2 regions of the Streptomyces kunmingensis genome follow, and region 2 is predicted to be linked to the other one. Evidence: predicted binding sites of a transcription regulator. Region 2 holds the regulator's gene; the other holds the start of a gene.
What was found. The regulator HrcA, encoded in region 2, represses chaperone genes, less so after heat shock. The targets are predictions, from matches to a motif close to TTNGCACTCNGNNNNNCNGAGTGCNAA.
Positions count from the first base shown of each region.

Region 1 (15,738 bases), on a different contig from region 2:
CGCGTACGGCGGCATCATCGGCGGCATCGAGCGCGAGATCGGTTACGCGGCCGTCGGCGTCGGCTTCCTGGTCGGCCTCGTCACGGGCAAGGTAGCGGGGCGCAACCCCGCGGCGCCCGTCGTCGCCGTGATCATGTCGCTGATCGGCGTCTACTTCGGCCAGCTGCTCGGCGAGGCCATCATCGGCGCCAAGCAGCTCCCGGTGACGGTGACCGAGCTGTTCATCGACCACTTCGACATCCTCAACGAGGCGTGGAAGGCCGACTCCGACTTCCTCACCTTCGTCTTCTTCGCCATCGCGGGCATCGCGGCGTTCGGCGCGGCCAAGCGCTCGGCCGGCTGAGCCGACCGGAACGTGAGTGGGGCCCCGCCGATCCGGCGGGGCCCCACTCACATTCTGCTACGACACAGCCTGCTACGACTCAGCGTCAGCGCCGGTGCTGGGAGTCGGCCACCGTGACCTCGACCCGCTGGAACTCCTTGAGCTCGCTGTAGCCGGTCGTCGCCATGGCCCGCTTCAGCGCGCCGAAGATGTTCATCGACCCGTCGGGCGTCGACGAGGGCCCGGTCAGGACCTCCTCGGTGGTGCCCACGGTGCCCAGGTCGACCTTCTTGCCGCGCGGCACGTCCTCGTGGACGGCCTCCATGCCCCAGTGGTGACCGCGGCCGGGCGCGTCCGTGGCGCGGGCCAGCGGCGAGCCCATCATGACGGCGTCCGCGCCGCAGGCGATGGCCTTGGGCAGGTCACCGGACCAGCCCACGCCACCGTCGGCGATGACGTGCACGTACCGGCCGCCGGACTCGTCCATGTAGTCGCGGCGCGCGGCGGCGACATCCGCCACGGCGGTCGCCATCGGCACCTGGATGCCCAGCACGTTGCGCGTGGTGTGCGCGGCGCCGCCACCGAAGCCGACGAGGACGCCCGCGGCGCCGGTCCGCATCAGGTGCAGCGCGGCGGTGTACGTGGCGCAGCCGCCGACGATCACCGGCACGTCGAGCTCGTAGATGAACTGCTTCAGGTTCAGCGGCTCGGCGGCACCGGAGACGTGCTCGGCCGAGACGGTGGTCCCGCGGATGACGAAGATGTCGACGCCCGCGTCCACGACCGCCTTGGAGAACTCGGCGGTGCGCTGCGGGGAGAGCGCGGCGGCGGTGACGACACCGGAGTCGCGCACCTCCTTGATGCGCTGCCCGATCAGGTCGGCCTGGATCGGGGCCGCGTAGATCTCCTGGAGGCGACGGGTCGCGTTGTCGGTGTCCAGTTCGGCGATCTCGTCGAGCAGCGGCTGCGGGTCCTCGTACCGGGTCCACAGGCCTTCGAGGTTCAGGACGCCGAGGCCGCCCAGCTCGCCGATGCGGATGGCGGTCGCGGGCGAGACGACGGAGTCCATGGGCGCGGCCAGGAACGGCAGCTCGAAGCGGTAGGCGTCGATCTGCCAGGCGATCGAGACCTCCTTCGGGTCGCGGGTGCGCCGGCTCGGTACGACGGCGATGTCGTCGAAGGCGTACGCGCGGCGGCCGCGCTTGCCGCGCCCGATCTCGATCTCAGTCACGTGATGTGGGCCTTTCCCTCTTGGTCTGCGTGTCCAGTATCCCCGACACACCAGCGAGGGGCGGCCCCGGCAATCCGGGACCGCCCCTCACCAGGCGTCAGAGCCTGTCTTTGAACCCCCGTCGTCCGCGCGAAGCGCGGGCGCAGCGGCGGTCGGTGCGTGCGATCGGTGTGCGGAGTCCCAGGTCATGTGGCGGAGCCACCTGTCCTGGGGCACCGTGCAGCTTGGGGGAGTGCGTGCCGGGCGTCGGGGCGCTGGGGGCACCTCCCAGCGTTAGCTGGGGGAGGGGGTTCAAAGACAGGCTCTGAGTGTTACTTACGGCTGTAGTTCGGTGCCTCGACCGTCATCTGGATGTCGTGCGGGTGGCTCTCCTTGAGACCCGCGGACGTGATGCGGACGAAGCGGCCCTTGGTCTCCATCTCGTCGACGCTCGCCGCGCCCACGTAGCCCATCGTCTGGCGCAGGCCGCCGACGAGCTGGTGCAGCACGTTGGCCAGCGGGCCGCGGTAGGGCACCTGGCCCTCGATGCCCTCGGGCACGAGCTTGTCGTCGGAGGAGACCTCGGCCTGGAAGTAGCGGTCCTTGGAGTACGAGCGGCCCTGGCCGCGCGACTGCATGGCACCGAGCGAACCCATGCCCCGGTACGACTTGAACTGCTTGCCGTTGATGAACATCAGCTCACCCGGCGACTCCTCGCAGCCCGCGAGCAGCGAGCCGAGCATCACGGTGTCGGCGCCGGCGGCGAGCGCCTTGCCGATGTCGCCCGAGTACTGCAGGCCGCCGTCGCCGATGACCGGGACGCCCGCCGCGCGGGCTGCGACACCCGCCTCGTAGATCGCGGTGACCTGCGGGACGCCGATGCCCGCGACGACGCGGGTGGTGCAGATCGAGCCCGGTCCCACGCCGACCTTGACGCCGTCGACACCGGCGTCGATGAGGGCCTGGGCGCCGTCACGCGTCGCGACGTTACCGCCGATGACGTCGACGCCGACGCTGGACTTGATCTTCGACATCCAGCTCAGCGCGTTGCTGTTGTGGCCGTGCGAGGTGTCGACGATGAGGAAGTCGACCCCGGCCCCGGCCAGCGCCTGCGCCCGCTCCAGGGCCTCGGGGCTCGCGCCCACGGCGGCGCCGACGAGGAGGCGGCCCTCGGCGTCCTTGGCCGCGTTCGGGTACTGCTCGGCCTTCTTGAAGTCCTTGACGGTGATGAGGCCCTTGAGCACCCCGGCGTCGTCGACCAGCGGAAGCTTCTCGATCTTGTGGCGGCGCAGCAGCTCCATGGCGTCGACACCGCTGATGCCGACCTTGCCGGTGACGAGCGGCATCGGCGTCATGACCTCACGGACCTGACGGCTGCGGTCGTTCTCGAACGCCATGTCGCGGTTGGTGACGATGCCCAGCAGCTTGCCCGCCGGGTCGGTCACCGGGACGCCGCTGATGCGGAACTTCGCACAGAGCGCGTCGGCCTCTTCGAGGGTCGCGTCGGGGTGCACGGTGATCGGGTCGGTGACCATGCCGGACTCGGAACGCTTCACGAGGTCGACCTGGTTGACCTGGTCCGCGATGGACAGGTTGCGGTGCAGCACGCCGACGCCGCCCTGGCGGGCCATGGCGATCGCCATCCGGGACTCGGTGACCTTGTCCATCGCCGCGGACAGCAGCGGGATGTTCACCCGGACGTTCCTGGAGATGCGGGACGAGGTGTCGACCGCGTTCGGCAGCACTTCCGACGCGCCGGGCAGCAGCAGCACGTCGTCGTAGGTCAGCCCGAGCGTCGCGAATTTCTCGGGCACTCCGTCGACGTATGCAGTCATGACACCTTCCCCAAATGGCCTTGATCGGTGCGGATGTCCATGCTAACGGGAACAAGAGGTGTCTCATTCCACGATCAAGATCATCGGCTTGGTTTGTACGTTCCCACGGGGGCGGCCGGGCTCTCCACTACTGCTCGGCGAGCGCCCGCAGGCGGCTCAGTGCCCGGTGCTGCGCGACCCGCACGGCGCCGGGTGACATGCCCAACATCTGCCCGGTCTCCTCGGCGGTGAGCCCGACGGCGATCCGCAGAAGCAGCAGCTCCCGCTGGTTGTCCGGGAGGTTCGCTAGGAGTTTCTTGGCCCACTCGGCGTCACTGCTGAGCAGCGCCCGCTCCTCGGGGCCGAGGGAGTCATCGGGCCGCTCCGGCATCTCGTCGGAGGGCACGGCCGTCGATCCGGGCCCCCGCATGGCGGCCCGCTGCAGATCGGCGACTTTGTGTGCGGCGATGGCGAAGACGAACGCCTCGAAGGGCCGCCCGGTGTCCTTGTAGCGCGGCAGCGCGAGCAGCACCGCTACACAGACTTCCTGGGCGAGGTCCTCCACGAAGTGCCGCGCGTCACCGGGCAGCCGGGACAGCCGGGTGCGGCAGTAGCGGATGGCCAGTGGATGGACGTGCGCGAGCAGATCGTGCGTGGCCTGCTCGTCGCCGTCGACGGCGCGGCCGACGAGCGTACCGACGACCCCTTGCGGGGTCGGTGCCTCGTCGTCGCGCATCGGTCCATGGTGCCTTGCCGGCGCGCGGTCCGTGGCACCGCGGTCCTGGTTGTGCACCGAAGCGTTATGAGCAGGTGCGCCGGAACTCATCTCCTGCGCCCTCCCCTCTCGCTGACCCTGCTCGCCCGACTCGTCGTCCCCGAGGAACTCCACACCCTCAAGGATGCGGCATGACTCGCGAAACGAGGGAGGGGCGCGTCTCCCGGCGCCCCTCAGGGACGCGGGGAGCATCCCATCAGCGGCTCCGCCGCGGGGCGCGGCCGGCCACTACGAGAGCTGCCCACCACCACCGGCCCCACGCGGCAAACCCGGTGGAGGGCGCTACCGAACGAGCCCCCAGCGGAATCCGAGCGCGACCGCATGGGCCCGGTCCGACGCCCCGAGCTTCTTGAACAGCCGGCGCGCGTGCGTCTTCACCGTGTCCTCGGAGAGGAACAGCTCGCGCCCGATCTCGGCGTTGGACCGGCCGTGGCTCATGCCCTCGAGCACCTGGATCTCACGCGCGGTGAGCGTGGGCGCCGCGCCCATCTCGGCCGAACGCAGTCTGCGCGGAGCGAGCCGCCAGGTCGGATCGGCGAGCGCCTGCGTCACCGTGGCCCGCAGCTCGGCGCGCGAGGCGTCCTTGTGCAGATACCCGCGGGCTCCGGCGGCGACCGCGAGCGCCACCCCGTCCAGGTCCTCGGCCACGGTGAGCATGATGATGCGCGCACCGGGGTCGGCGGAGAGCAGCCGCCGGACCGTCTCGACGCCGCCCAGGCCGGGCATGCGTACGTCCATCAGAATCAGGTCCGAGCGGTCGGCGCCCCAGCGGCGCAGGACCTCCTCGCCGTTGGCCGCGGTCGTCACGCGCTCGACGCCGGGTACGGTCGCGACCGCGCGGCGCAGCGCCTCTCGGGCAAGCGGGGAGTCGTCGCAGACGAGGACGGATGTCATGACCGTCCTCCGCAGCTGATGCGCGTCACCTTGAGCCTCCAGGCTTTGTACGAATCGTCACCTGTGCGGTCGACGCTCTCGGACAGATGCCCGAGCGCTTTTTCCTTCAACCGCCTCCGCACTCTCAACGATGGTCACTCGAAAGAGTTACGGGTCGGACGGCCTCCTTCGGCACTCTACGTGAGGGGCCGGACACAGTGCAGACGCCGCCGCGCACCCTCAACTTTTCATCACAAGCTATGCCCCATTTAGCGGCTTTTCTTCCCTTTTGCTGGTGTCTGTAGCTAGATTCGCAATGAGTCATATTTTCATCTCCTTAGATAGTAGATGTACGGTCATGGGCACCGTATCCGCGTCACAACCGGCTACAAGGGGACAACGCAATGGCAGATTTCTCCCGCCTTCCCGGACCGAACGCTGATCTTTGGGACTGGCAGCTCCTCGCGGCCTGCCGCGGGGTCGACAGCTCGCTCTTCTTCCACCCGGAAGGCGAGCGAGGAGCAGCGCGCAGTGCGCGTGAGAACTCGGCGAAAGAGGTCTGCATGAGGTGCCCGGTCCGCGCGGAGTGCGCTGCTCACGCCCTACAGGTGCGTGAGCCGTACGGCGTGTGGGGCGGGCTGACCGAGGACGAGCGCGAAGAGCTGATGGGACGGGCCCGCAACCGGCTCGTCACGGCGGCGGCGGGGGCCGGCGGGGCCGCGGCCACGGCCGCCCCTCACTGAAGGAACGTTTCTGCGGACGTGGCGACCGTGGGCGCGCCCGGATGCGTTCACGCCGTTGCGGGCGCGGGTGCTTCCGCCCGCGCTCAGCGGGTGGCGGCCGTCGCCAACTGGTCGAGGGTGGCCGCGACCGCCGGTACCTGGGCCAGATCGGGCAGCGTGAGCGCGACGATCTCCCGCCGCACAGGGGGCTCGACGGTCACTGTGCGTGCACCCTTGGGGCGAACGGACTCGATGGCCAGTTCGGGCAGGACGGCAACTCCGAGCCCCGCGCCGACCAGGCCGACCACGGCCGGGTAGTCGTCCGTGGCGAAGTCGATACGGGGCGCGAACCCGGCGCTCCGGCACACCTCGACGAGCTGGCGGCGGCAGCGCGGGCAGCCCGCGATCCACGGATCGTCGGCGAGCGCGTCGATGGTCACCGAGCCCGCGCCGGCGAGCGGGTGCGCCTCGGGGACCAGGCCGACGAGGCGGTCGGCGAGCAGGGGGCGGACGACCAGGTCGTCCCATTCCTCCGCCGTGTGCGCGCCCTCGTACCGGAAGGCGAGCGCCACGTCGCAGTCGCCCTCGCGCAGCATCTCCACCGAGCGCGGGGGCTCCGCCTCCACCAGGGAGACGCGGGTGCCCGGGTGCGCGGCGCGCAGGGCGGCCAGCGCCGTCGGGACCAGGGTCGAGCTGCCGCTGGGGAAGGAGACGAGGCGGACGCGGCCGGCGCGCAGGCCCGCGATCGCGGCGACCTCCTCCTCGGCCGCGGTGAGCCCGGCGAGGATGCCCGCCGCGTGCCGGACGAGGGCCTCGCCGGCCTGGGTCAGGCGCATCTCGCGGCCCGTGCGGATCAGCAGCGGGGTGCCGGCCGAGGTCTCCAGGGCCTTCATCTGCTGGCTGACGGCGGGCTGGGTGCAGCCCAGCTCGCGGGCGGCCGCCGAGAAGGAGCCGGTGGCGGCCACGGCGCGCAGGACACGGAGATGACGGGCCTCGATCATGGTTCAAGCATAAGCGGCGCTTGGGGGAAGCGCCGTTTAATGCGTGGCGACTTTGGTCACGGGTCCCGTAGCGTCCCTGCCATGAAGCTGCTCTCCCTCAATCTCGGCCGTCCCGAGGCCGTCGACTACACCGACCAGCCCGACGGCGTGACCGGCATCGACAAGCGGCCGGTCGAGGGCCCTGTCCGGGTCACCGCGCCGGGAGCGAAGGGGACCGGCGCGAGCGGCCTCGCCGGGGACGCCGTGTGCGACATGCGGCACCACGGCGGCGACGACCAGGCCGTGTACGCGTTCGCGCGGGAGGACCTGGACAGCTGGGAGCGGACGCTGGGCCGGACGCTGCCCAGCGGCACGTTCGGCGAGAACCTCACCACCGAGGGCGTCGACGTGTGCGGGGCGAAGATAGGCGAGCGCTGGCGGATCGGCCCCGATCTGCTCCTCGAGGTGAGCGCCAGCCGCATCCCGTGCAAGACCTTCCAGGGGCACCTGGGCGAGAAGACCTGGGTCAAGCGGTTCACGCAGGAGAAGCGGCCGGGTGCGTACCTGCGGGTGATCGAGCCGGGCGAGATCCGGGCGGGGGACGCCATCGAGATCGTGCGCCGGCCCGCGCACGAGGTGACCGTCGCCTTCGAGTTCCGGGCCCTGATGACCGAGCGCGAGCTGCTGCCGCGCGTGCTGGCCGCCGGGGACGCGCTGCACGGTGAGGTGGAGCGGGTGGCGCGGGAGTACGTCCGGAAGTACGGCGAGCAGGGCAGGTAGGGGAAAACCCTTATGCGGTAAGGGGGTTGAGGTCCGGGGCGGTTCGGGGACCGTCCCCGATGCGGGCGGGGACCGGCCGGCGCCAGGCTCGGCGCATGGCCTCCAAGAAGCGCACCTTCCGGCTCAGGCGTGTCCTTCTCGTCCTCGGCTCACTCGTCGCCGTCATCGCTCTCGCGGTCGGCGGCGGCGTGCTGTGGCTCTGGAACGACGCGAAGGTGAGCACCGTCGGCACGGCGGACTTCCGCAACGAACTGGCGGTGCCGTCGCTCGCCCCGTCGCACGTCGACAAGAAGGACGGCACGCGCGTCTTCGACCTGCGCATGCAGCAGGGCGGCAAGGAGTTCACCCCGGGCCGCACGACGCCGACCTGGGGCTTCAACGGCGACTACCTCGGCCCGACGCTGCGCGCCAGGCGCGGCGAGAAGGTCGCGGTCCGCGTCCGCAACGGGCTCGACGAGGCGTCCACCGTCCACTGGCACGGCATGCATCTGCCCGCCCGCATGGACGGCGGCCCGCACCAGATGATCGGCCCGGGCCGGGAGCGGACGCCGCGCTGGAGCGTCGACCAGCCCGCGGCCACCCTCTGGTACCACCCGCACCCGCACGGGAAGACCGAACGGCACGTCCAGCGCGGGCTCGCGGGAATGTTCCTCGTCGACGACGACAGGAGCGAGCGGCTCGCGCTGCCGAAGACGTACGGGGTCGACGATCTGCCCGTCATCGTGCAGGACGTGCGATTCGACGGAGCGGCGTTCGACCACGGGCACAAGATGATGCGGTCCGCCGGCTTCCTCGGCGACCGGACCATGGTGAACGGCACCCTCGACCCCTACCAGGTCGTACGGGACGAGCGTGTACGGCTGCGGCTGCTGAACGCGTCGACGGCACGGACGTACGCCTTCGGGTTCTCGAACGGGCGTCGGTTCGCGCTCGTGGGGACCGACGGCGGGCTGCTGGAGCGGCCCGCCGCCATGGAACGGATCCAGTTGTCCCCCGGGGAGCGGGCCGAGGTGGTCGTGCGGATGGTGCCCGGGGAGCGGGCCGTGCTGCGCAGCCATCCGCAGGACAACTACGGAAGCGGTTGGCAGACGCGGTTCAACGGCGGCGACGACTCGTTCGACGTACTGCAGTTCCGGGCGGCGAAGCGGCTCCGGCCCTCCCCCGCGGTTCCCGCCGCACTGGGCGAGCCGGAGCTTCCCGAGGCCGGCGCCGCGGTCCGTTCGCGCCACTTCGAACTCGGGGAGGGCGGGATCAACGGGCGCGCCATGGCCATGGACCGCGTCGACGAGACCGTCACGCGCGGCACCACCGAGACGTGGACCGTGCGCAACAACCACGGGATGCCGCACAACTTCCACGTGCACGACGTGCAGTTCAGGGTGGTGGAGGTGGACGGCAGGACGCCGCCGCCCGAGCTGCGCGGGCGCAAGGACACGGTGTTCGTCCCGAGCGGGACGACCCTGAAAATGGTGCTGCGGTTCGACGGCGGGCCCGAGTTCGCCGACCCGGGCGTCCCGTTCATGTACCACTGCCACCTGCTGTATCACGAGGACGGCGGGATGATGGGCCAGTTCGTGGTCGTCGACAAGGGGCAGCGGGCGCGGACACCGGCCGGTACCGATTCCGGTGATCACGAGCACCACTGAACCGTCACTAACCTTGGTGCATGACTACGGCACTGATCACGGGATCCACCGCGGGCATCGGCGCCGCCTTCGCCCGGCGCCTCGCCGCCGACGGCCACAACCTGGTGCTCGTCGCGCGCGACACGAAGCGGCTCCAGGAGCAGGCGACCGAACTGCACGACCGGCACGGCATCGAGGCCGAGGTGCTCACCGCCGACCTCGCCACGGACGACGGCATCGCGGCGGTCGAGGAGCGGCTGCGGGACCGTAAGGCCGCGGTCGATCTGCTCGTCAACAACGCCGGGTTCGGCAACAAGGGCCGCTATCTGGAAGTGCCCATGGCCGACGAGCTGATGATGCTGAAGGTGCACTGCGAGGCCGTGCTGCGGCTGACGTCGGCGGCCACGGAGGTGATGCGCGAGCGCGGGCGCGGCGGCGTGATCAACGTGGCGTCGGTGGCGGCGTTCGTGCCGCGCGGCACCTACGGCGCGTCGAAGGCGTGGGTCGTGCAGTTCACGCAGGGCGTGGCGAAGGACCTGGCGGGCACCGGGGTGCGGCTGATGGCGCTCTGCCCCGGCTTCGTCCGTACGGAGTTCCACCAGCGGGCCGGCATGGGCACGGGCAACATCCCGAAGTGGATGTGGCTGGATGCCGACAAACTGGTCGAGGCGGCGCTCGCGGATCTCGCCCGCGGCAAGTCCCTCTCGATCCCGGACCCGCGGTACAAGGCGCTGATGGGCGTGGTGAAGGTGACGCCGCGGGGCCTGCTGGGCGGAGTCACCTCAAGGACGGGCCGCAAGTACGGCCCCCGCTAGGGGGGCGCGGGGAACTGCGCGACCAGCCACAACAAAAGCGGCACCCGGCAACGAACGAAACCAGGCAGACGCGCATCCGCAGAACCAAGAGGTCCGGCCCCCCAGAACACAGGGGGCCGGACCTCAGGTCACTTCAGCGGAGCGCGTCAGTGGGAGTGACCGTGGCCGTGACCGGCCTCGGGCTCTTCCTCCGCCGGCTTCTCGACGACCAGGGTCTCGGTCGTCAGGAGCAGCGAGGCGATGGACGCGGCGTTCTCCAGCGCGGAGCGCGTGACCTTGACCGGGTCGATGACGCCGGCCTTGACCAGGTCGCCGTACTCGCCGGTCGCGGCGTTGTAGCCGAAGCCCTTGTCGAGCTCGGAGACCTTGGAGACGATGACGTAGCCCTCGAGGCCCGCGTTCTCGGCGATCCAGCGCAGCGGCTCGACGGCGGCGCGGCGGACGACGGCGACACCGGTGGCCTCGTCGCCCTCCTTGCCGAGGGAGCCCTCGAGGACCTTCACGGCGTGGACGAGCGCGGAGCCACCACCGGAGACGATGCCCTCCTCGACCGCGGCGCGGGTCGCGGAGATGGCGTCCTCCAGACGGTGCTTCTTCTCCTTGAGCTCGACCTCGGTCGCGGCGCCGACCTTGATGACGCAGACGCCGCCGGCGAGCTTCGCGAGGCGCTCCTGGAGCTTCTCGCGGTCCCAGTCGGAGTCCGTGTTCTCGATCTCGGCCTTGATCTGGTTGACGCGGCCGTCGACGTCGGCCTTGTTGCCGCCACCGTCGACGATCGTGGTGTCGTCCTTGGTGATGGTCACGCGGCGCGCGGAGCCGAGGACGTCCAGACCGGCCTGGTCGAGCTTGAGGCCGACCTCTTCGGCGATGACCGTGGCACCGGTGAGGGTGGCCATGTCCTGCAGCATCGCCTTGCGGCGGTCACCAAAGCCGGGGGCCTTGACCGCGACGGCGTTGAACGTGCCGCGGATCTTGTTCACGACCAGGGTCGACAGGGCCTCGCCCTCGACGTCCTCGGCGATGATCAGGAGGGGCTTCGAGCCGCCGGCCTGGATGACCTTCTCCAGGAGCGGGAGCAGGTCCTGGATGGACCCGATCTTGCCCTGGTGGATCAGGATGTACGGGTCGTCGAGGACGGCCTCCATACGCTCCTGGTCGGTGACGAAGTACGGGGACAGGTAGCCCTTGTCGAAGGCCATGCCCTCGGTGAAGTCGAGCTCCAGGCCGAAGGTGTTGGACTCCTCGACGGTGATGACACCGTCCTTGCCGACCTTGTCCATCGCCTCGGCGATGAGCTCGCCGACCTGGCTGTCCTGGGCGGACAGACCGGCGACGGCCGCGATGTCGGACTTCTCGTCGATCGGGCGCGCCGTGGCGAGCAGGTCCTCGGACACGGCCTTGACGGCGGCGTCGATGCCCTTCTTCAGGGCGGCCGGGGAGGCACCCGCGGCAACGTTGCGCAGGCCTTCCTTGACCAGGGCCTGGGCCAGCACGGTGGCGGTGGTGGTGCCGTCACCCGCGATGTCGTTGGTCTTGGTCGCCACCTCCTTCACGAGCTGCGCGCCGAGGTTCTCGTACGGGTCCTCGACCTCGACCTCGCGGGCGATGGTCACACCGTCGTTGGTGATGGTGGGGGCGCCGAACTTCTTGTCGATGACGACGTTGCGGCCGCGGGGGCCGATCGTCACCTTGACCGTGTCGGCAAGCTTGTTGACGCCGCGCTCGAGGGCGCGACGGGCGTCCTCGTCGAACTTCAGGATCTTCGCCATGGGAGCGGTTCAGCCCTCTCGGAAAACTAGGGGTGAAGCTTGGTGAACGAACCGCGCCCCCGACCCCGGCTTCTTACGGTCGCGGGTGCCAGGGGCGCTGTTCAATGCAGCAGGTGCTTCTCGGCTTGCTTACTTCTCGACGATCGCGAGAACGTCGCGGGCCGAGAGGACGAGGTACTCCTCGCCGTTGTACTTGACCTCGGTGCCGCCGTACTTGCTGTACAGCACGATGTCGCCGGTCTTCACGTCGAGCGGAAGGCGCTCGCCGTTCTCGAAGCGGCCCGGGCCCACGGCGAGGACGACGCCCTCCTGGGGCTTCTCCTTCGCGGTGTCCGGAATGACCAGGCCGGAGGCCGTGGTCTGCTCGGCGTCGAGCGGCTGGACCACAATGCGGTCCTCGAGCGGCTTGATGGCAACCTTGGAGCTGGCGGTCGTCACGATCCGGTCTCCCCCTTCGGAGATCTACGGGGTTAACAGTCTGGGGTGGCGACCAGGTGGATCCGTCGTCGCGGGTGCCGGACCTGCCCGTCGCTGTTGGCACTCTCCAGTGGTGAGTGCCAGGGCCGAGACTATGACCGCGATTAGCACTCGGTCAAGCGGAGTGCCAATCGTCCGCGTCGCGGCGGCGGGATTCGGCGGGGCTGGGGGTGGGTGCGGGCGCCCGCCGTGGGGGGTGCGAGCGCTTGCCGGGGGCGGGTTGCGGGTGGTTGCTCGCGCCGTTCCCCGCGCCCCTGGGCGGGGTTCTTCTAGAGGTATGTCTCCAGGTGGGCCACCGTCAGGTGCTGGGTGTGGATGCGGTGCAGCAGGTGTTTCGTCGTCTCGGTGAGGCGGGCGCCTGCGGGGGTGTGGAGGATGTCGCCGGGGCGGAGGCGGTCGCCCTCGGCGTACGCGTGGCCCACGACGATCGCCTCGATGCCGCACGCGCCCGCCGCGCGCAGCGTGTTCGCGTCGTACGCGCCGTAGGGCGGTCGGAGCAGGTGCGGGGCCGTGCCGAAGCGCCCCTTGAGGCGCGTCTGCTGGCCGCAGATCTCGGCGTGCTGCTGTACGTAGCCGAGGCCGGGCAGGAGCGGGTGCGTGAGGGTGTGGTTCTCCACGCCGGCGCCGAGCGCGCGGAGCTGCCCGAAGTGGTCGTGGCCGGGGCCGGCCACGGAGTGCGTGAGGAACACCGAGACCGGCAGGCGAAGGTCGCGGACCAGGCCGACGAAACGGGGATCCTTCCCGGCGTCGTCGTCGAAGGTGAGGAAGACGACCCTGTCCCGGGTCGGGACGCGGGTGACCACCGGCGGAACCGCGCCCCGGGCGCGAGGGGCGAACACCCGGTGGGCGGCGGGCCTCGGCGCCGGGGCGGGCCGGAGGGACGGGACGGAGGCCGGGCCCGGGGCGGGGGCATGGGGTGAGGCCGCGGGAGCGCCGGGGGCACCCGTCACCGCGGGGCGTGGGTGGTGGCGGACCTTCTGTGCCGCCTTTCTGCCCAGACGTTCGATCGGGTCGACGGACTGGGCGCAGCCGGTGAGCAGTGCGGCGGCCAGGGCGCAGGCGACCGCCCGTCGCACTCCGGCCGCGCTCGCCCGGACAGTGGTCACAGGTAGTCCTCCAGGCGGGCCACCGCGTACCCCTTGTCGGTGACGTACTTCATGAACGTGCGGACCATGTCGGGCATCGTGCCCTTCCAGTCCTTGCGGCCCCGGAAGTGCGTGAGGACGATGTCGCCCGGGTGGAGGGACCGGTCCCACGCGCGGTGCTCCATGCGGTCGGGGAAGGCCTCGGCGTTCCAGATCGGCGCGTGTTCGATGCCACAGGCCTTGGCCGCCTTCAGGGTGGTGCGGTCGTAGTCGCCGAACGGCGGCCGGAAGAGCGTGGGCCGCTTGCCGTAGTGCTTCTCGATCACGTTCTGCATGCCGCAGATCTCGCGCTTCTGCCGCGCGTACGAGAGGCCCGGCAGGTAACGGTGGTGCAGCGTGTGGTTGTTGAGGGTGACACCCAGACGCTGCGCCTTCTTGAAGTAGGCGTACCGGGGCCTGACCTCGGCGTCGGCCAGGAAGGCCGTGTACGGGATCCGCAACTCGTTCATCATCCTGAGGAACCGCGGGTCCTTCTCCGCCCCGTCGTCGATCGTGAGGAAGACGATCTTCTTCTTGGTGGGGACGGTCGTGAAGACGGGCGGCAGGTCCAGTTCGGTCTGTCCGGCGACCTCGAAGCCCTCGCTCGGCTCGATGACGGGCTTCTTCGTCGGCGGCTTTGGCGCGGGGAGCGGCACGTCGGCCAGCCCCCAGCGCGCGGCCGCGGCGACGCGCCGGGCCCGCTCGGCCCTGAGCTTCGTGGCGTACGCGTCCAGGGCGCGGGCGGCCGGCGCGTTCAGGGCCTGCCGGCCGGGGGCCGGCCGCGCAGTGCCACCGTCGGGTCCGCCGCCGGATCCGCCGCTACAGCCGCCGGTGAGCGAGGCGACCGCGAGGGCGGCGACCGCGAGCGGGGCCGCCGTGGCGCGGGGCGCGGCCCGCCGGCCGGATCTTGCACGAGTCAGCTTCGGAGCGGCTTCCTCATCTTGTCGTACTAGTTGCATGGCGCCGGATCCTCGCAGTTCAGGCCCGTGATCAGGGGCCGACACCGCCACCGTGCGCGCACCGTCCTCCGACTGGCCCACAATGGGCACGGTGAGCTCCTCCCCCGCTTCCGCCGACTTCCGTGCCCTCCTCACCCCCGAGGGTCAGTCCCTGCTCGACGCGCTGCGCGACCACGACCCGGCGCAGGAGCTCGCGCTCGCCACCCGGCTGCGGCGCGAGCATCCGGCCGAGCTCGTCTCGGCGGCGCTCGCCCAGGCGCGGCTGCGGCAGCGGGCGGTGGCGAAGTTCGGGCCGGCGGACGCGGCCCGCATGTACTTCACGCCGAACGGGGTCGAGCAGGCGACCCGCACCGGCGTCGCCGCCCACCGCGCCGAGTCCTTCCGCGCCCTGGGCGTCCGGTCCGTCGCCGACCTGTGCTGCGGCATCGGCGGCGACGCGATCGCGCTGGCCCGCGCGGGCATCTCCGTACTCGCCGTCGACCGGGACCCGGGGACCTGCGCCGTCGCACGGGCCAACGTGGCCGCCCTCGGCCTCGACGACCTGATCGAGGTGCGGGAGGCGGATGTGACGGAGGTCGACACGTCCGCGTACGACGCCGTCTTCGTGGACCCGGCGCGGCGCTCGGCCAAGCGCGGCCGGATCTTCGACCCCGAGGCCTACTCCCCGCCGCTGTCCTGGGCCGTCTCCGCCGCCCTCTCGGCGCCGCGCGCCGCGTTGAAGATCGCGCCGGGCATCCCGCACGAGGCGATCCCGCCGGAGGCCGGGGCCGAGTGGATCTCGGACGCCGGGGACGTGAAGGAGGCCGTCCTGTGGTTCGGCACGGAGCCGGGCCGGATGCGGGCCACGCTGTTGCCGGGGCCGCGTGAGCTGGTCGGCCGGGGGTTGCCGGATCCCGAAGTACGGTCTGTGGGGCGGTACTTGTACGAGCCCGACGGTGCCGTCATCCGGGCGCATCTGGTCGCCGAGGTGGCCGAGCAGGTCGGGGGCGGGCTGATCGACGAGACCATCGCGTACGTGACCTCTGACGAGCTGCGGGTCAGTCCGTACGCCTCCGCGTATGAGATCAACGGGCAGCTTCCCTTCAACGTGAAGAAGCTGAAGGTGTTGCTTCGGGAGCGGGAGGTGGGGGTGTTGACCGTGAAGAAGCGGGGGTCGGCTGTCGAGCCGGAGGAGTTGCGGCGGAAGGCTATGCCCAAGCCCTATGGGAAGCGGGCGGCCACGGTGTTTCTGACCCGGGTCGCGGGGGCGCCGACGATGTTGCTCGGGGAGCCTGTGTCACGTGCCGGGGCTTGAACCGTTGCTGTCACGGGGCTCCGCCCCGGACCCCGCTCCTCAATCGCCGGAAGGGCTTGATTCAGGGCTGAGGTTGTCGCCGGCTGTGCGGGACTTGGCGAGCAGGAAGTTTCGTTCCCGCTCGTTGCGTGCCAGCGCCGCCGCATGCGCGTACTCCGTCCGTGCCTCGGCGAAACGGCCCAGCCGCTCCAGCAGATCC
Region 1 is NZ_BAAATS010000002.1:106,956-122,693, forward strand. Features, by position in the region: gene ABD366_RS02465 (hypothetical protein) at 1-343, shown strand, start outside; gene ABD366_RS02470 (GuaB3 family IMP dehydrogenase-related protein) at 429-1,553, opposite strand; gene guaB (IMP dehydrogenase) at 1,865-3,367, opposite strand; gene ABD366_RS02480 (sigma-70 family RNA polymerase sigma factor) at 3,495-4,082, opposite strand; gene ABD366_RS02485 (response regulator transcription factor) at 4,404-5,015, opposite strand; gene ABD366_RS02490 (WhiB family transcriptional regulator) at 5,399-5,737, shown strand; gene ABD366_RS02495 (LysR family transcriptional regulator) at 5,821-6,717, opposite strand; gene ABD366_RS02500 (MOSC domain-containing protein) at 6,799-7,476, shown strand; gene ABD366_RS02505 (multicopper oxidase family protein) at 7,572-9,122, shown strand; gene ABD366_RS02510 (SDR family NAD(P)-dependent oxidoreductase) at 9,143-9,916, shown strand; gene groL (chaperonin GroEL) at 10,063-11,685, opposite strand; gene groES (co-chaperone GroES) at 11,815-12,123, opposite strand; gene ABD366_RS02525 (polysaccharide deacetylase family protein) at 12,432-13,268, opposite strand; gene ABD366_RS02530 (polysaccharide deacetylase family protein) at 13,265-14,245, opposite strand; gene ABD366_RS02535 (THUMP-like domain-containing protein) at 14,328-15,539, shown strand; gene ABD366_RS02540 (RNA polymerase sigma factor) at 15,579-15,738, opposite strand, start outside.
Region 1: groES (co-chaperone GroES) is a predicted target of HrcA. The motif match lies at 12,267-12,293, and genes of this name have one in related genera.

Region 2 (15,738 bases):
TCCTCGCCCCGATGCCCAAACGCGTGCCCCAGGACCGCGACTGGGTCAACCGCGGCGCGCTCTCCTTCCTCGCCGAGGCCTCCGACCTGCTCGCGGGCCAGCTCGACGAGGACATGGTCGCCGCGCTCGTCGGCCAGCTCCTCGTGCCCCGCCTCGCCGACTGGTGCGCGATCTGGCTCTACGACGAAGAGGGCCGCGGCCTGCCCGGCACCGCGGACCACGATCTGCGCGGCGGCACCGACCCCATGCCCGCGCCCCGCCTCGCCCGCGTCTGGCACAGCCACGAGAACCGCACCGAGGAGCTACGCCGGATCCTGGAGAAGGAACCGCCACGTCTGCCCGATGCCGTACGGACGGCGGCCGTCCCCGTGCCCTGGCCGTTCGAGACCCAGGGCGGCACCGGCGCGGACGACGCCGGCTCCGCACTCGCCTACCGGCTCATGGTCGGCGGCCGCAGCCTCGGCATCCTCCTCATCGGGCGGGCGAACCTGCTCCGCTTCCCCGACGAGGTGACCGGACTCGTCGAGGACTTCAGCCGCCGGGTCGCCCTCGCCGTCAGCGCGGCCCGCCGCTTCACCCGGCAGGCCACCATCAGCCGCATCCTCCAGCGCGGCCTGCTGCCGACCGCCATCGCCGAGATCCCCGGCGTGCAGAGCGCCCTCGTGTACGAGCCGAAGGAGGCGGGCGGCCCCGGCGGCGACTTCTACGACGTCTTCCCCGCCGGTGACGACCGCTGGTGCTTCGCACTCGGCGACATCCAGGGCAAGGGCCCCGAGGCCGCCGTCGTGATCGGCCTAGTCAGGCCCTGGCTGCGCCTCCTCGCCCGGGAGGGATACCCGGTCGCCCAGGTCCTGGACCGGCTCAACCGGCTGCTCCTCGACGACGCCACCGAGGCCGCCGACGCCGCCGCCCGCGCCCTCGCCGCCGCCGGCGGCCAGGGCATCCCGCCCGAGGGCTCCAGCTCCCGCTTCCTCTCCCTCCTCTACGGCGAGCTGACCCCGTCCGGCGACGGGAGCGGAGTCATGTGCACCCTCGCCTCCGCCGGACATCCGCTGCCTCTGCTGATGCGGCCCGGCGGCGAGGTCGTCTCGGCGGCCGTCCCGCAGGTCCTGCTCGGCGTCGTCGAGGACCCGGACTACACGAGCGAGACGTTCGAGCTGCTCAGGGGAGACACCCTGCTGTGCGTCACGGACGGGGTGACCGAGCGCCGCTCCGGGCGCCGCCAGTTCGACGACGAGGACGGGCTCGCGCACGCCCTGACCGGATGCGCGGGCCTGACGGCGCAGCTCCTCGCCGAGCGCATCCGGCGCCTCGTGCACGCCTTCGCGGACGGCCCGCCGGACGACGATCTGGCGCTGCTCGTCCTCCAGGCGCTGTGACCGTGCGGGTGATCGCGCCGGACGCGGGACAATGGGGGCATGCCTTCCGCACTCCCCGATGGTGAGCCCGTGCCCGACGACGGGTCACTGCCCGCCTCCGCGCTCGCCGGCGCCGCCGCCCGGCCCCTCGGCTTCTACCTGCACGTCCCGTACTGCGCCACACGCTGCGGCTACTGCGACTTCAACACGTACACGGCGACCGAGCTGCGCGGCACCGGCGGCGTGCTCGCCTCGCGGGACAACTACGCCGAGACCCTGATCGAGGAGGTCCGGCTCGCCCGCAAGGTGCTCGGCGACGACCCCCGGCCGGTGCGGACCGTGTTCGTCGGCGGCGGTACGCCGACGCTGCTGCCCGCCGCAGACCTCGTGACGATGCTGGGGGCGATCCGGGACGAGTTCGGGCTCGCGGACGACGCGGAGGTGACGACCGAGGCGAACCCCGAGTCCGTGGACCCGGCCTATCTGGCGGAGCTGCGGGCCGGGGGCTTCAACCGGGTGTCGTTCGGGATGCAGAGCGCGAAGCAGCACGTGCTGAAGGTCCTTGACCGTACGCACACCCCCGGGCGGCCCGAGGCGTGCGTCGCCGAGGCGCGGGCGGCCGGGTTCGAGCACGTGAACCTGGACCTGATCTACGGCACGCCCGGTGAGAGCGACGACGACTGGCGGGCCTCGCTCGACGCCGCGCTGGCCGCCGGCCCCGACCACGTATCCGCGTACGCGCTGATCGTCGAGGAGGGCACGCAGCTCGCCCGGCGGATCCGGCGGGGCGAGGTGCCGATGACCGACGACGACGTGCACGCGGACCGGTATCTGATCGCCGAGGAAGCGTTCGCCGCCGCCGGGTTCGAGTGGTACGAGGTGTCCAACTGGGCGACCTCCGAAGCGGCCCGCTGCCTGCACAACGAGCTGTACTGGCGCGGGGCCGACTGGTGGGGCGCCGGGCCCGGGGCGCACTCGCACGTGGGCGGGGTGCGGTGGTGGAACGTGAAGCACCCCGGGGCGTATGCCGCTGCGCTGGCCGGGGGGAGGTCGCCGGGGGCGGGGCGGGAAGTCCTGGCGGACGAGGACCGGCGGGTCGAGCGGATCCTGCTGGAGCTCAGGCTCCGCGACGGGTGCCCGCTGTCGTTGCTGAAGCCCGATGGTGCGGTTGCTGCGCGGAAGGCGCTGGACGCCGGGCTGCTGGAGGCGGGGCCCTTCGGGGAGGGGCGGGCCGTTCTGACGCTGCGGGGTCGGTTGCTGGCCGATGGGGTTGTGCGGGACCTGGTCGACTGAGGGTCACCTCGAAGCCCGCTTCGGCCACCTCAAGCCCCTCCGGCGATTGAGGAGCGGGGGCTGGGGCGGAGCCCCGGGGCTGGGGATCGTCGCCGGGTGCGGGCTCGTCGTGGCTGGTCGCGCAGTTCCCCGCGCCCCTGGCCGGGTTATGCCTCCGGGGTCGTCACGAAGTCGATGAGTTCTTCTACTCGGCCCAGGAGCTCGGGTTCCAGGTCCTTGTAGGAGTGGACCCGGGACAGGATGTGCTGCCAGGCCTCACCCGTGTTGGCGACGCGCCAGCCGAGGGCCCGGCACACGCCCGTCTTCCAGTCCTGCCCGTGCGGGATCCGCGGCCACGCCTCGATGCCGAGGGAGGACGGCTTCACCGCCTCCCAGATGTCGATGTACGGGTGGCCGACGACCAGCGCGTGCTCGCTCGTGACCGACCGGGCGATGCGGTACTCCTTCGTACCGGGGACCAAGTGGTCGACCAGGACGCCGAGGCGCGCGTCGGGGCCCGGGTCGAATTCCGCCACGATCGCCGGGAGGTCGTCGACGCCCTCCAGGAACTCCACCGCCACGCCCTCGATGCGCAGGTCGTCGCCCCAGACCCGCTCGATGAGCTGGGCGTCGTGCTTGCCCTCCACGTAGATGCGGCCCGCACGCGCGACCCGGGCGCGGGCACCCGGGACCGCGACCGAGCCGGACGCCGTACGGGTGGGGCGCGCGGGGCCGCCGGCCGAGGGACGGACCAGCGTGACGACCTTGCCCTCGAGGAGGAAACCGCGGGGTTCCATCGGGAACGCACGGTGCTTGCCGAAGCGGTCCTCCAGGGTCACCGTCGGACCCTGCGCCGTCTTCTCGACGCGCACGACCGCTCCGCAGAAGCCCGTCGCGACCTCCTCGACGACGAGGTCGAACTCGGCCGGGATCTCGGGAACGGTCTTGTTCCGCTTCCACGGGGGCGTGAGGTCCGGGGTGTACTGGCGCATTCGGCCGACGATAAGAGAAGCGCCCTCGTACGGACTACGACACGCCGAATCTCGCCGCCAGTGTGGCGCGCTGCTCACGGACAAACGCCGCATTCACCGTCGATCCGTGCCCGGGAACGTAGCGTGCGTCCTCGCCGCCGAGGGACAGCAGCCGGTCGAGGGCGGCGGGCCACTGGTGCGGGGCCGCGTCCGTTCCCGCCTGGGGTTCGCCCGACTCCTCGACCAGATCGCCGCAGAAGACGATCTCCGGGCCCGAGGACGGCCCGGACACCAGGACGGCGAGATCGTGGCCGCTGTGCCCCGGCCCGACGTTCGCGAGCAGCACCTGCACGCCTCCGCCCAGGTCGAGGGTGCGCTCGCCGCAGACCCGGTGGCGCGGGGTGACGAGGAGTTCGGCCGCCTCGGACGCCGCCTCGGGGCCGAGCCCGTGACGTACGGCATCGGCGCGCAGCGCGTCGGCGCCGTCCGCGAACACGGTGTCGATGCCCGCCGCCCCGAACACCTCGACGCCCGCGAACGCGGCCGTGCCGAGCACATGGTCGAAGTGCGGATGGGTCAGCGCGATGTGCGTCACCCTCCCCGGCGTCCCCGGCGTCCCCGGCGTCCCCGGCGTCCCCGGCGTCCCCGGCGTCCCCGGTGTACCCAGCAGGCGGCGGGTCTCGGTGCGCAGCCGGACGCCTTCACGCAGTGAGGATCCCGTGTCGATCAGGAGGGCCGCTTCGTCGCCCACGACGAGCCCGGTCGTACAGTCCCAGCCGGGCAGCCGGACGCGGCCCACCCGCGGTGCCAGTTCTTCCCAGCCGGCCGATCCCCAGTCGATCCCCGCCGGGTTCGCCGCGCTCGCGGTGCTTTTCATGAGGTCGACGCTAGCGGCCTTGCCTGGCCCGTACCCACCGGCCGTACACTGAGCCGGGGACGATTGGCACTCGCGCCCAGTGAGTGCCAAAACGGAAAGATCGCGACGATCTCAGAGACAGTTGCTGGAGGTGTGCGCCCGATGCTCAGTGAACGCAGGCTCGAAGTGCTGCGCGCCATCGTCCAGGACTACGTCGGCACCGAGGAGCCCGTCGGCTCCAAGGCGCTGACCGAGCGGCACAGCCTGGGCGTCTCACCGGCGACCGTGCGCAACGACATGGCCGCCCTGGAGGACGAGGGGTTCATCGCCCAGCCGCACACCAGCGCCGGGCGCATCCCCACGGACAAGGGGTACCGCCTCTTCGTCGACAAGCTCACCGCGGTGAAGCCGATGACGGCGCCGGAGCGGCGCGCCATCCAGAACTTCCTGGAGGGCGCCGTCGACCTCGACGACGTCGTCGGACGGACCGTGCGGCTGCTCGCGCAGCTCACACGGCAGGTCGCGGTCGTCCAGTACCCGTCCCTGACCCGGTCCACCGTGCGCCATGTCGAGCTGCTCGCGCTCGCGCCCGCCCGTCTGATGCTCGTACTGATCACGGACACCGGGCGCGTGGAGCAGCGGATGATCGACTGCCCGGCGCCGTTCGGCGAATCGTCTCTGGCGGATCTGCGGGCCCGGCTCAACAGCCGCGTCGCGGGCCGTCGGTTCGCCGACGTGCCGCAGCTGGTGCAGGACCTCCCCGAGGCCTTCGAGGCGGAGGACCGGGGCACGGTCACGACGGTGCTCTCCACGCTTCTGGAGACGCTCGTCGAGGAGACCGAGGAGCGGCTGATGATCGGCGGCACCGCCAATCTCACCCGCTTCGGACATGACTTTCCCCTCACCATCCGGCCCGTCCTCGAGGCGCTCGAGGAGCAGGTCGTTCTCCTCAAGTTGCTTGGTGAGGTGGGGGATTCGGGCATGGCCGTACGGATCGGTCACGAGAACGCCCATGAGGGACTCAACTCCACGTCCGTCGTGTCGGTCGGCTACGGTTCGGGCGGCGAGGCAGTTGCCAAGCTCGGCGTGGTCGGCCCGACCCGCATGGATTACCCGGGAACGATGGGAGCAGTACGCGCAGTGGCACGTTACGTCGGACAGATCCTGGCGGAGTCGTAAGTGGCCACGGACTACTACGCCGTACTCGGCGTGCGCCGCGACGCTTCCCAGGACGAAATCAAGAAGGCCTTCCGAAGGCTCGCTCGTGAGCTTCACCCGGACGTGAATCCGGATCCGAAGACGCAGGAGCGGTTCAAGGAGATCAACGCCGCCTACGAGGTGCTCTCCGACCCGCAGAAGAAGCAGGTCTACGACCTCGGGGGCGACCCCCTGTCGCAGGCGGGCGGAGGCGGCGCGGGCGGCTTCGGAGCCGGTGGCTTCGGCAACTTCTCGGACATCATGGACGCGTTCTTCGGAACCGCGTCGCAGCGTGGCCCCCGGTCGCGCACGCGCCGCGGCCAGGACGCCATGATCCGGCTCGAGATCGAGCTGGACGAGGCCGCCTTCGGCACCACCAAGGACATACAGGTCGACACGGCTGTCGTCTGTACGACGTGCAGCGGTGAGGGCGCGGCGCCCGGGACCTCCGCCCAGACCTGCGACATGTGTCGCGGGCGCGGCGAGGTCTCGCAGGTCACGCGGTCCTTCCTCGGCCAGGTCATGACCTCGCGGCCGTGCCCGCAGTGCCAGGGCTTCGGCACCGTCGTGCCGACGCCGTGCCCCGAGTGCGCCGGTGACGGCCGCATCCGGTCGCGGCGCACGCTGACGGTGAAGATCCCGGCCGGTGTGGACAACGGGACGCGGATCCAGCTCGCGGGCGAGGGCGAGGTCGGCCCCGGCGGCGGCCCCGCCGGTGACCTCTACGTCGAGATCCACGAGCTGCCGCACCCCGTCTTCCAGCGGCGCGGCGACGATCTGCACTGCACGGTGACCATCCCGATGACGGCGGCGGCCCTCGGCACGAAGGTGCCGCTGGAGACGCTCGACGGCATGGAGGAGGTCGACATCCGGCCCGGCACCCAGTCCGGCCAGTCGGTCCCGCTGCACGGGCGCGGCATCACGCACCTGCGGGGCGGCGGCCGCGGCGACCTCATCGTGCACGTCGAGGTCATGACGCCGCAGAAGCTCGAACCCGAGCAGGAGCGCCTGCTCCGCGAACTCGCCAAACTGCGCGGCGAGGAACGCCCCACGGGCCAGTTCCAGCCGGGGCAGCAGGGGCTGTTCTCGCGGTTGAAGGATGCGTTCAACGGGCGGTGACGTTTGAGGGTGTGCCACCCCGGTCGGGGTGGCACATGCCAGGCCGAGCCGCCGATTCGGCCGTCTGACGCGTACGTGGCACGATGCGCTCATGCCCCTCGCGCTGACAGATATCTGCCCCTGTTTGATCGTGCAGGCCCCCATGGCGGGGGGCGCGTCCTGTCCCGCGCTCGTCGCCGCCGTGTCCGACGCGGGCGGGCTCGGTTTCCTCGCCGCCGGGTACAAGACGGCCGACGGGATGTACCAGGAGATCAAGCAGGTGCGCGGGCTGACGGGACGGCCCTTCGGCGTCAATCTGTTCATGCCGCAGCACGAGCACGCGGATCCCGCCGCGGTCGATGTCTACCGCCACCAGCTCGCCGGTGAGGCCGGCTGGTACCAGACGCCGCTCGGCGACCCCGACAGCGGGAGCGACGACGGCTACGACGCCAAGCTCGCCATCCTCCTCGACGACCCGGTGCCGCTGGTCACCTTCACGTTCGGCTGCCCCACGCCCGAGGTGACCGACGCGCTGCGCAAGGCGGGCACCCTCACCGCCGTCACCGTGACGACCGTGGAGGAGGCGCTCGCCGCGCAGCGGTCCGGCGCCGACGCCGTGTGCGTCCAGGGCATCGAGGCCGGCGGCCACCAGGGAACGCACCGGGACAACCCCGAGGCCGACGGCAGCGGCGTAGGACTGCTCGCGCTGATCGCACAGGTACGGGAAGCGGTCCAGCTGCCCATCATCGCGGCCGGCGGGATCATGCGGGGCGCGCAGATAGCCGCCGTACTCGCGGCCGGGGCCGATCTCGCCCAGCTGGGCACGGCGTTCCTCGTGACGCCGGAGTCGGGTGCGCCCGCGCTGCACAAGCAGGCCATGACCGATCCGCTGTTCACCCGGACCGAGCTGACCCGGGCGTTCTCGGGGCGGCCCGCGCGCGGGCTCGTCAACCGCTTCATGCGCGAGCACGGCCCGTACGCGCCCGCCGCCTACCCGGAGGTCCACCACATGACGTCGCCGGTCCGCAAGGCCGCCGCCAAGGCCGGTGACCCGCAGGCCATGGCGCTGTGGGCGGGGCAGGGGCACCGCCTCGCCCGGGAGCTGCCCGCCGGGCAGCTCGTCGAGGTCCTCGCCGCCGAACTCGTCGCCGCCAAGGCCACGCTCGGGCAGCGGGGTGCCGCGTGACCGCGCCGGTGTTCGTGGTCGAGGGCCCCGTGCCGGGCGACCGCACCTACGTACTGGACGGCGCCGAGGGCAGGCACGCCGTCTCGGTGAAGCGGCTGCGGGCCGGGGAGCCCCTCGTACTGACGGACGGGCTCGGCGCGTGGAGCGAGGCCGTCGTCGCCGCGGCCGAGGGCAAGGACCGCCTCGTCGTCGAGGCCGGGCCGGTGCGCACCGAGCCCGAGGAAGGGCCCCGGATCACCGTGGTGCAGGCGCTGCCCAAGGGGGACCGCGGGGAGCTGGCCGTGGAGACCATGACCGAGACGGGCGTCGACGCGATCGTGCCGTGGGCCGCGTCGCGGTGCATCACGCAGTGGCGCGGCGAGCGCGGCGCCAAGGCGCTCGGCAAATGGCGGGCCACCGCGCGCGAGGCGGGGAAGCAGTCGCGCCGGGTCCGCTTCCCCGATGTCGCGGACGCGGCGTCCACCAAGGAGGTCGCGGCGCTGCTCGCCGCGGCGGACCTGGCTGTCGTCCTGCACGAGGACCGGGACGCGGCGAGTGCCGCGCTGGCCTCCGCGCCGCTCCCGGCGGCCGGGGAGATCGTGCTCGTCGTCGGACCCGAGGGCGGGGTGTCACCGGAGGAACTCGCGGTGTTCGAGGCCGCCGGGGCAAAGGCGTTCCGGCTCGGACGCAGCGTCTTGCGGACATCGACGGCAGGAACGGCGGCGGTGGCCCTGCTCCTCGGCCGCTCCGGCCGCTGGGGCTAGGACGGGCCCTGGGCAGGCTCTGTCACGGCGTCGAAAAGTGGCCAGGCATCCACCTCCGTGGTGCCCGGCCCAGCGGGGAACAGGCCGCGCGCGAGCGCCTCGTCGAGCAATGCCCGTACGGTGCCCGGCTCGTGGAGGTTCAGATACACCTGGTCCGGCATCCGCAGGGCCGCGCCCGAGTCGAAGAAGCAGTCGGAGATGACCCGGTCGTCGGCCGGACGGAACACCAGGCACAAGCGGGCACGCGAACCGTGGCGCCAGAGCGTGAGCGTGCTGCGGCAGCCCGGGTGACCCCGCGTCCGGTCGTGGCGGTGCGCGAAGCACCAGCCGTACACCCTGTCGTGCACGACCAGCCGGCGGATCCTGCGTCTGCTCCCCATCACGGCAGCGTAGAAGGCGCCCACGACGGCAGCTCGAACAGGCCCTCGCACAGTGGCTGCAACGGCTCTACCGATGGGGTGGCGAGGGTGGGATCCTGCCGACCATGGGGGATATGAGGCGGATCAGGAATGGTTTGCGAAGGTCGCGGACTTCGCGCGTACTGGCCGCGGGCGGCGTCGTCGCCGTAGTGGTCGCCACGGCCGTGGCGTGTCAGCCGACCGACGGTGAACTCAACACGGTCACCGTCGCCACCACCACCGACCAACTGGTCACCGAGGAACTGAACCGGACACACGCCGACGTCGCCTGGCTCGACTGCACCGCCACCTATAGCGGCACCTCCACGTCCGCGGGCGGCACGTCGCCGAGCGAGGTGAAGGTGGACTGCCACGGAGAGACCAGGGACGGCAAGGAGATCACGGTCCAGGGGTGGGTGTACGGGGTCGTCCCCGACAGGTGCGTGCGCGGTACGACGATCGCGCGCGTCGACAACAAGGTGTGGTTCAAATACCAGGTCCTCGGCAACTGTGCCGCGACGACCACCCCGGAGCCCACCTACGACGAGCCCCAAAACCCCGCGTCGCCGGAGCCACCGCAAGAGTCCTGGCACGAGCCCACCTATGAGCCTTCCGACGAGCCGTCGCACGAGCCGACCTACGAGCCTTCCGACGAGCCCACGTACGACGAGCCGCAGCCCGGCACCACGGAGACCGTGACGGAGACCGTGACCGTCCCCGAACCGGAGCCCACGTGCTCCTGCTCCGAGGGAAATGAGGGAGGCACGAAGTGATCGAAGGGCTGACGCGCGGCCTGCCGCAAATTTAATGTGGGCGGGGTGACGAATCCTGCCTACCTACGGTTCCCGCACCTGCACGGCGAGTTGGCGGTCTTCACCGCCGAGGACGACGTGTGGGCAGCGCCCCTCGACGGCGGCCGCGCCTGGCGCGTCAGCGCCGACGACGTACCGGTCAGCCACCCCCGGCTCTCCCCGGACGGCACGACCGTCGCCTGGACGTCGCGGCGCGACGGCGCCCCCGAGGTGCACGTCGCCCCGGTCGACGGAGGCTCCGCCGAGCGCCTGACGTACTGGGGGAGCTGGACCACCACCGTGCGCGGCTGGACCCCCGACGGGCGGGTCCTCGTCACCAGTACGCACGGTGAGGCCACGTCACGCCGCAGCTGGGCCCGGGCCCTCCCGCTGGACGGCGGACCCGCCGAACGCCTGCCGTACGGACCCGTCGGCGGCGTCGCGTACGGGCCGGACTCCGAAGTGGTCCTGCTCTCCGCGCCCATGGGCCGGGAGGCCGCCTGGTGGAAGCGGTACCGGGGCGGCACTGCGGGAAAGCTGTGGATCGACCGCGACGGCGGCGGCGACTTCGTACGGCTGCACGACGGTCTCGACGGGAACATCGAGTACCCGCTGTGGGTGGGCGCGGAGGCCCCCGCCGCCCGGACGGAGCCGAGAACCCGGGGGAGGGTCGCGTTCCTCTCCGACCACGAGGACGTCGGGGCGCTGTACTCCTCCCTGGCCGACGGCTCCGATCTGCGCCGGCACACACCCCTCGACGGCTTCTACGCCCGCCATGCCGCGACCGACGGCACCCGGGTCGTGTACGCGAGCGCCGGTGAACTGTGGATCGTCGACGACCTGGACACGGCCGAGCCGCGGCGGCTCGACGTGCGGCTCGGCGGACAGCGCGTCCATCTTCGGCCGCGTCCCGTCGACGCCGCCCGCTGGTTCGGGGCCGCCTCGCCCGACCACACCGGGCGCGGCAGCGCGGTCGCCGTGCGCGGCGCCGTGCACTGGGTGACCCACCGCTCCGGGCCCGCCCGCGCGCTCGCCGCCGAGCAGGGCGTACGGGCCCGCCTCCCGCACACGTTCCGCGTCGACGGCGAGGAACACGTGGTGTGGGCGACCGACGCCGAGGGCGACGACGCGCTGGAGTTCGCGCCCGCCACCGGGGCCGCGCCGGGCGGCACCCCGCGCCGGCTCGGGGCCGGGCGGCTCGGCCGGGTCCTCGGCCTGACCGTCGCCCCGGACGGCGGCCGGGTCGCCGTCGCCGCGCACGACGGGCGGATCCTCCTCGTCGAGCGGGACAGCGGCGACGTACGGGAAGTGGACCGCAGCGAGGACGGGCACGCGTCCGGGCTCGCCTTCTCGCCCGACTCGGCCTGGCTCGCCTGGTCGCACCCCGGGCCGCACGGCCTGCGTCAGCTCAAGCTCGCCAACACCGCCGACCTCACCGTCACCGAGGCGACCCCGCTGCGCTTTCGCGACTACGCGCCCGCGTTCACCCTCGACGGCAAGCATCTGGCGTTCCTGTCGGCCCGCTCCTTCGACCCCGTCTACGACGAGCACGCCTTCGACCTGGCGTTCGTGAGCGGCTCGCGGCCGCATCTGCTCGCGCTGGCCGCGACGACCCCGTCCCCGTTCGGACCGCAGCGGCACGGGCGGCCGTTCGAACCGGCCGACACCCCCGGAGCCGAGACCCCCGACAGCGAGGGCACCCCCGCCACCCGCGTCGACCTGGAGGGCCTCGCCGACCGCATCGTGCCGTTCCCCGTCGAGGCCGCCCGCTACTCGACGCTGCGGACCGCCAAGGACGGCGTCCTGTGGCTGCGGCACCCGGTGCGCGGCGTACTCGGCGACTCGCGGGCCGACCGGAGCGACCCCGACCCGAAGACCCGCCTCGAACGCTACGACCTCGCCCAGCAGCGCATCGAGGAACTCGGCGCCGACGCCGACCACTTCGAGGTCACCGGCGACGGCAAGCGCGTGCTGCTGTGGACCGGAGAGGCGCTGAAGGTCGTCCCCAGCGACCGGCGCCCCTCGCACGACGACGACAGCGACACCAACATCACCGTCGACCTGGCCCGGATCAGCCAGAGCGTCGACCCGGCCGCCGAATGGCGCCAGATGTACGACGAGACCGGCCGCCTGATGCGCGACAACTTCTGGCGCCCCGACATGAACGGGGTCGACTGGGCGGGAGTCCTCGAGCGCTACCGGCCCGTCCTCGACCGCGTCGCCACCCATGACGACCTCGTCGACCTGCTCTGGGAGGTACAGGGCGAGCTCGGTACCTCCCACGCCTACGTCGTCCCCGGCGGTCGGGGCGGCTCCGCCGCGCGCCGCCAGGGCCTGCTCGGCGCCGACCTCTCCCGCCACGAGGACGGCCCGCAGGGCACACCGCAGTGGCGCGTCGACCGCGTGCTGCCCTCCGAGACGTCCGACCCGCGCGCCCGCTCCCCGCTCGCCGCGCCGGGCGTCGCGATGCGCGCCGGGGACGCAATCGTGGCGGTCGGCGGACGGCCCGTCGACCCGGTGACAGGACCCGGCCCGCTGCTCGTCGGTACCGCCGGCAAACCGGTCGAGCTGACCGTCTCGCCCGCCGGGGGCGGCGACCCCCGGCACGTCGTCGTGGTGCCGGTCTCCGACGAGGAACCGCTGCGCTACCACGCGTGGGTCGCCGACCGGCGCGCCTACGTCCACGAGCAGTCGGGCGGGCGGCTCGGCTATCTGCACGTCCCCGACATGCAGGCGCCCGGCTGGGCGCAGATCCACCGCGACCTCAGCGTGGAGGTCGCCCGCGAGGGCCTCGTCGTCGACGTCCGCGAGAACCGGGGCGGGCACACCTCGCAGCTCGTCGTGGAGAAGCTGGCGCGCCGGGTCGTCGGCTGGGACGTGCCCCGCGGCAGCCGCCCCTTCAGCTACCCGATGGACGCGCCGCGGGGCCCCGTCGTCGCCGTCGCCAACGAGTTCTCCGGCTCCGACGGCGACATCGTCAACGCGGCCATCAAGGCGCTCGGCATCGGGCCCGTGGTCGGCGTCCGCACGTGGGGTGGCGTCATCGGCATCGACAGCCGGTACCGCCTGGTGGACGGCACGCTGGTGACGCAGCCGAAGTACGCCACGTGGATGGAGGGACACGGGTGGGGCCTCGAGAACTACGGGGTCGACCCGGACGTGGAGGTCGTGGCCACGCCCCAGGACGTCGTCGCCGGGCGTGACGCGCAGCTGGACGAGGCGGTCCGTCTTGCGCTGGCGGCTCTCGCCGAGAATCCGGCCAAGGTGGCACCCGGGTTGCCGTAGCCCTTCCCGTCTGCCGGGTGCGGGTCGTTTTGCGGGTGCGGGCCCGGTGGGGGCTGGTCGCGCAGTTCCCCGCGCCCCTGAGATGCGCACTGCGTGCGCCATCTCAGGGGCGCGTGAAACGCGCCCATGGGGCTGCGGCGGAGCCGCATGCTCCAGGGGCGCGGGGAACTGCGCGACCAGCCACGACGCACCCGCGCTCGCCGACGATGGATCAAGATGGCAGACGGATGTGCCCGCCGACGGGGCTGATCGATACCATGCCGCCGTACGGAAACGCCCCCGCAAAGGAGACCCGACGTGACCGGCGAACCCCAGGCGGACTGCCTGTTCTGCAAGATCGTCGCGGGGGACGTACCCGCCACCCTCGTCCGCGAGACCCCCACCACCGTAGCGTTCCGGGACATCAACCCCCAGGCGCCGACCCACATCCTGGTCATCCCGCGCGTCCACCACCCGGACGCCGCCTCCCTCGCCGCCGCGGAGCCGGAGATCGCCGCCGACGTGCTGCGCGAGGCCGGCGAGGTCGCCAAGGAGGAGAAGCTGGAGAGCTACCGCCTCGTGTTCAACACGGGCGGCGGCGCGGGCCAGACCGTCTTCCACGCGCACGCCCACGTCCTGGGCGGCCGCGACCTCCAGTGGCCCCCCGGATAACGGGCGGCAGGACAACTCTCCGTGTCCGTACGTGAATTCGTCGTCCTCGGCACCGCCAGCCAGGTCCCGACGCGCCACCGCAACCACAACGGCTATCTGCTGCGCTGGGACGCCGAGGGCATCCTCTTCGACCCCGGCGAGGGCACACAGCGGCAGATGCTGCGCGCCGGGGTCGCCGCGCACGACCTGAACCGGATCTGCGTCACCCACTTCCACGGCGACCACTCGCTGGGGCTCGCAGGGGTGATCCAGCGCATCAACCTGGACCGCGTACCGCACCCCGTGACCGCTCACTACCCGGCGTCCGGGCAGCGCTTCTTCGACCGGCTGCGGTACTCCACCGCGTACCGGGAGACCGTCGGCATCACCGAGGAGCCGGTCGGCGGGGAGGGCGCGGTGCTCGCGGACACGCCCGCGTACCGGCTCGAGGCGCGCAGGCTGTCGCACCCCGTCGAGTCGTACGGATACCGCCTCGTCGAGCCGGACGGGCGCCGCATACTGCCCGAGCGGCTCGCCGCGCACGGGATCGCGGGTCCCGACGTGGGCCGGCTGCAGCGCGAGGGGAGGACCGGCGACGTCACGCTCGAAGACGTCAGCGAGGTGCGGCGCGGGCAGCGCGTCGCGTTCGTCATGGACACCCGGCTGTGCGACGGGGTGACCGAGCTCGCCGAGGGCTGCGATCTGCTCGTCATCGAGTCGACGTTCCTCGACGAGGACCGTCGACTCGCCTCCGACCACGGGCATCTGACGGCCGGGCAAGCGGCCCGCGTCGCCCGTGACGGCGGCGTGCGCCACCTCGTACTGACGCACTTCAGCCAGCGCTACGGCGACCCGGAGGAGTTCGCACGACAGGCGCGGGCCGCCGGGTTCGAGGGGGAGCTGACGGTCGCCCGCGACCTGGACCGCGTACCGGTGCCCAAACGCCTCTGACGTCCCCCTTTGCGTACGATGCTCGGATGTCCCTCGCACCACTCGCTCGCATCCCCAAGGCCGAGCTGCACCTGCACATCGAAGGCACCCTCGAACCCGAGCTGGCCTTCGCCCTCGCCGACCGCAACGGCATCACGCTGCCCTACGCCGACACCGAGGCGCTGCGCAAGGCCTACCTCTTCGACGACCTCCAGTCCTTCCTGAACCTGTACTACGAGCTCATGGCCGTCCTGATCACCGAGGACGACTTCGAGGCGCTCGCCGACGCCTATCTGGCGCGCGCCGCCGGGCAGGGTGTGCGGCACGCCGAGATCTTCTTCGACCCGCAGGCCCACACGGCGCGCGGCGTCGACATCGGCACGGTCGTCGAGGGGCTCGGCCGGGCGCTCGCGCACAGCGAGGAGCGGCACGGCGTCTCCACCAAGCTCATCATGTGCTTCCTGCGCGACCAGTCCGCGGAGTCGGCGATGGAGACGCTGGAGGCCGCGAAGCCGTACCTGGACCGCATCGTGGGCGTCGGCCTCGACTCGGCCGAGGTCGGCAACCCCGCCTCGAAGTTCCGCGAGGTCTACGAGGCCGCCGGCGCGCTCGGCCTGCGCAAGGTCGCGCACGCGGGCGAGGAGGGCGACCCCTCGTACATCTGGGAGGCCCTCGACGTGCTCGGCGTCGAGCGCGTCGACCACGGCCTGCGGTCCCTGGAGGACCCTGAGCTTGTCGCGCGGCTCGTCCGGGACCGGATCCCGCTGACGCTCTGCCCGCTGTCGAACGTGCGGCTGCGCGCCATCGACGTACTGGAGGAGCACCCGCTCGTCGCCATGATGGACGCCGGGCTGCTGTGCACCGTCAACTCCGACGACCCGGCCTACTTCGGCGGCTACGCGGGCGACACCTTCCACGCCGTCCACGAGGCCCTCGCCCTGGACCACGAACGGCTGCGGGAGCTCGCCCGCAACTCGTTCGTGGCGTCCTTCCTCGACGGCAGCGCGGAGGACGAGGCGCGGC
Region 2 is NZ_BAAATS010000030.1:69,754-85,491, reverse strand. Features, by position in the region: gene ABD366_RS33795 (SpoIIE family protein phosphatase) at 1-1,379, shown strand, start outside; gene hemW (radical SAM family heme chaperone HemW) at 1,419-2,651, shown strand; gene ABD366_RS33785 (DUF3097 domain-containing protein) at 2,798-3,622, opposite strand; gene ABD366_RS33780 (MBL fold metallo-hydrolase) at 3,657-4,478, opposite strand; gene hrcA (heat-inducible transcriptional repressor HrcA) at 4,620-5,636, shown strand; gene dnaJ (molecular chaperone DnaJ) at 5,637-6,773, shown strand; gene ABD366_RS33765 (nitronate monooxygenase) at 6,865-7,938, shown strand; gene ABD366_RS33760 (16S rRNA (uracil(1498)-N(3))-methyltransferase) at 7,935-8,681, shown strand; gene ABD366_RS33755 (hypothetical protein) at 8,678-9,061, opposite strand; gene ABD366_RS33750 (hypothetical protein) at 9,196-9,852, shown strand; gene ABD366_RS33745 (S41 family peptidase) at 9,898-13,155, shown strand; gene ABD366_RS33740 (histidine triad nucleotide-binding protein) at 13,453-13,806, shown strand; gene ABD366_RS33735 (ribonuclease Z) at 13,828-14,736, shown strand; gene ABD366_RS33730 (adenosine deaminase) at 14,763-15,738, shown strand, end outside.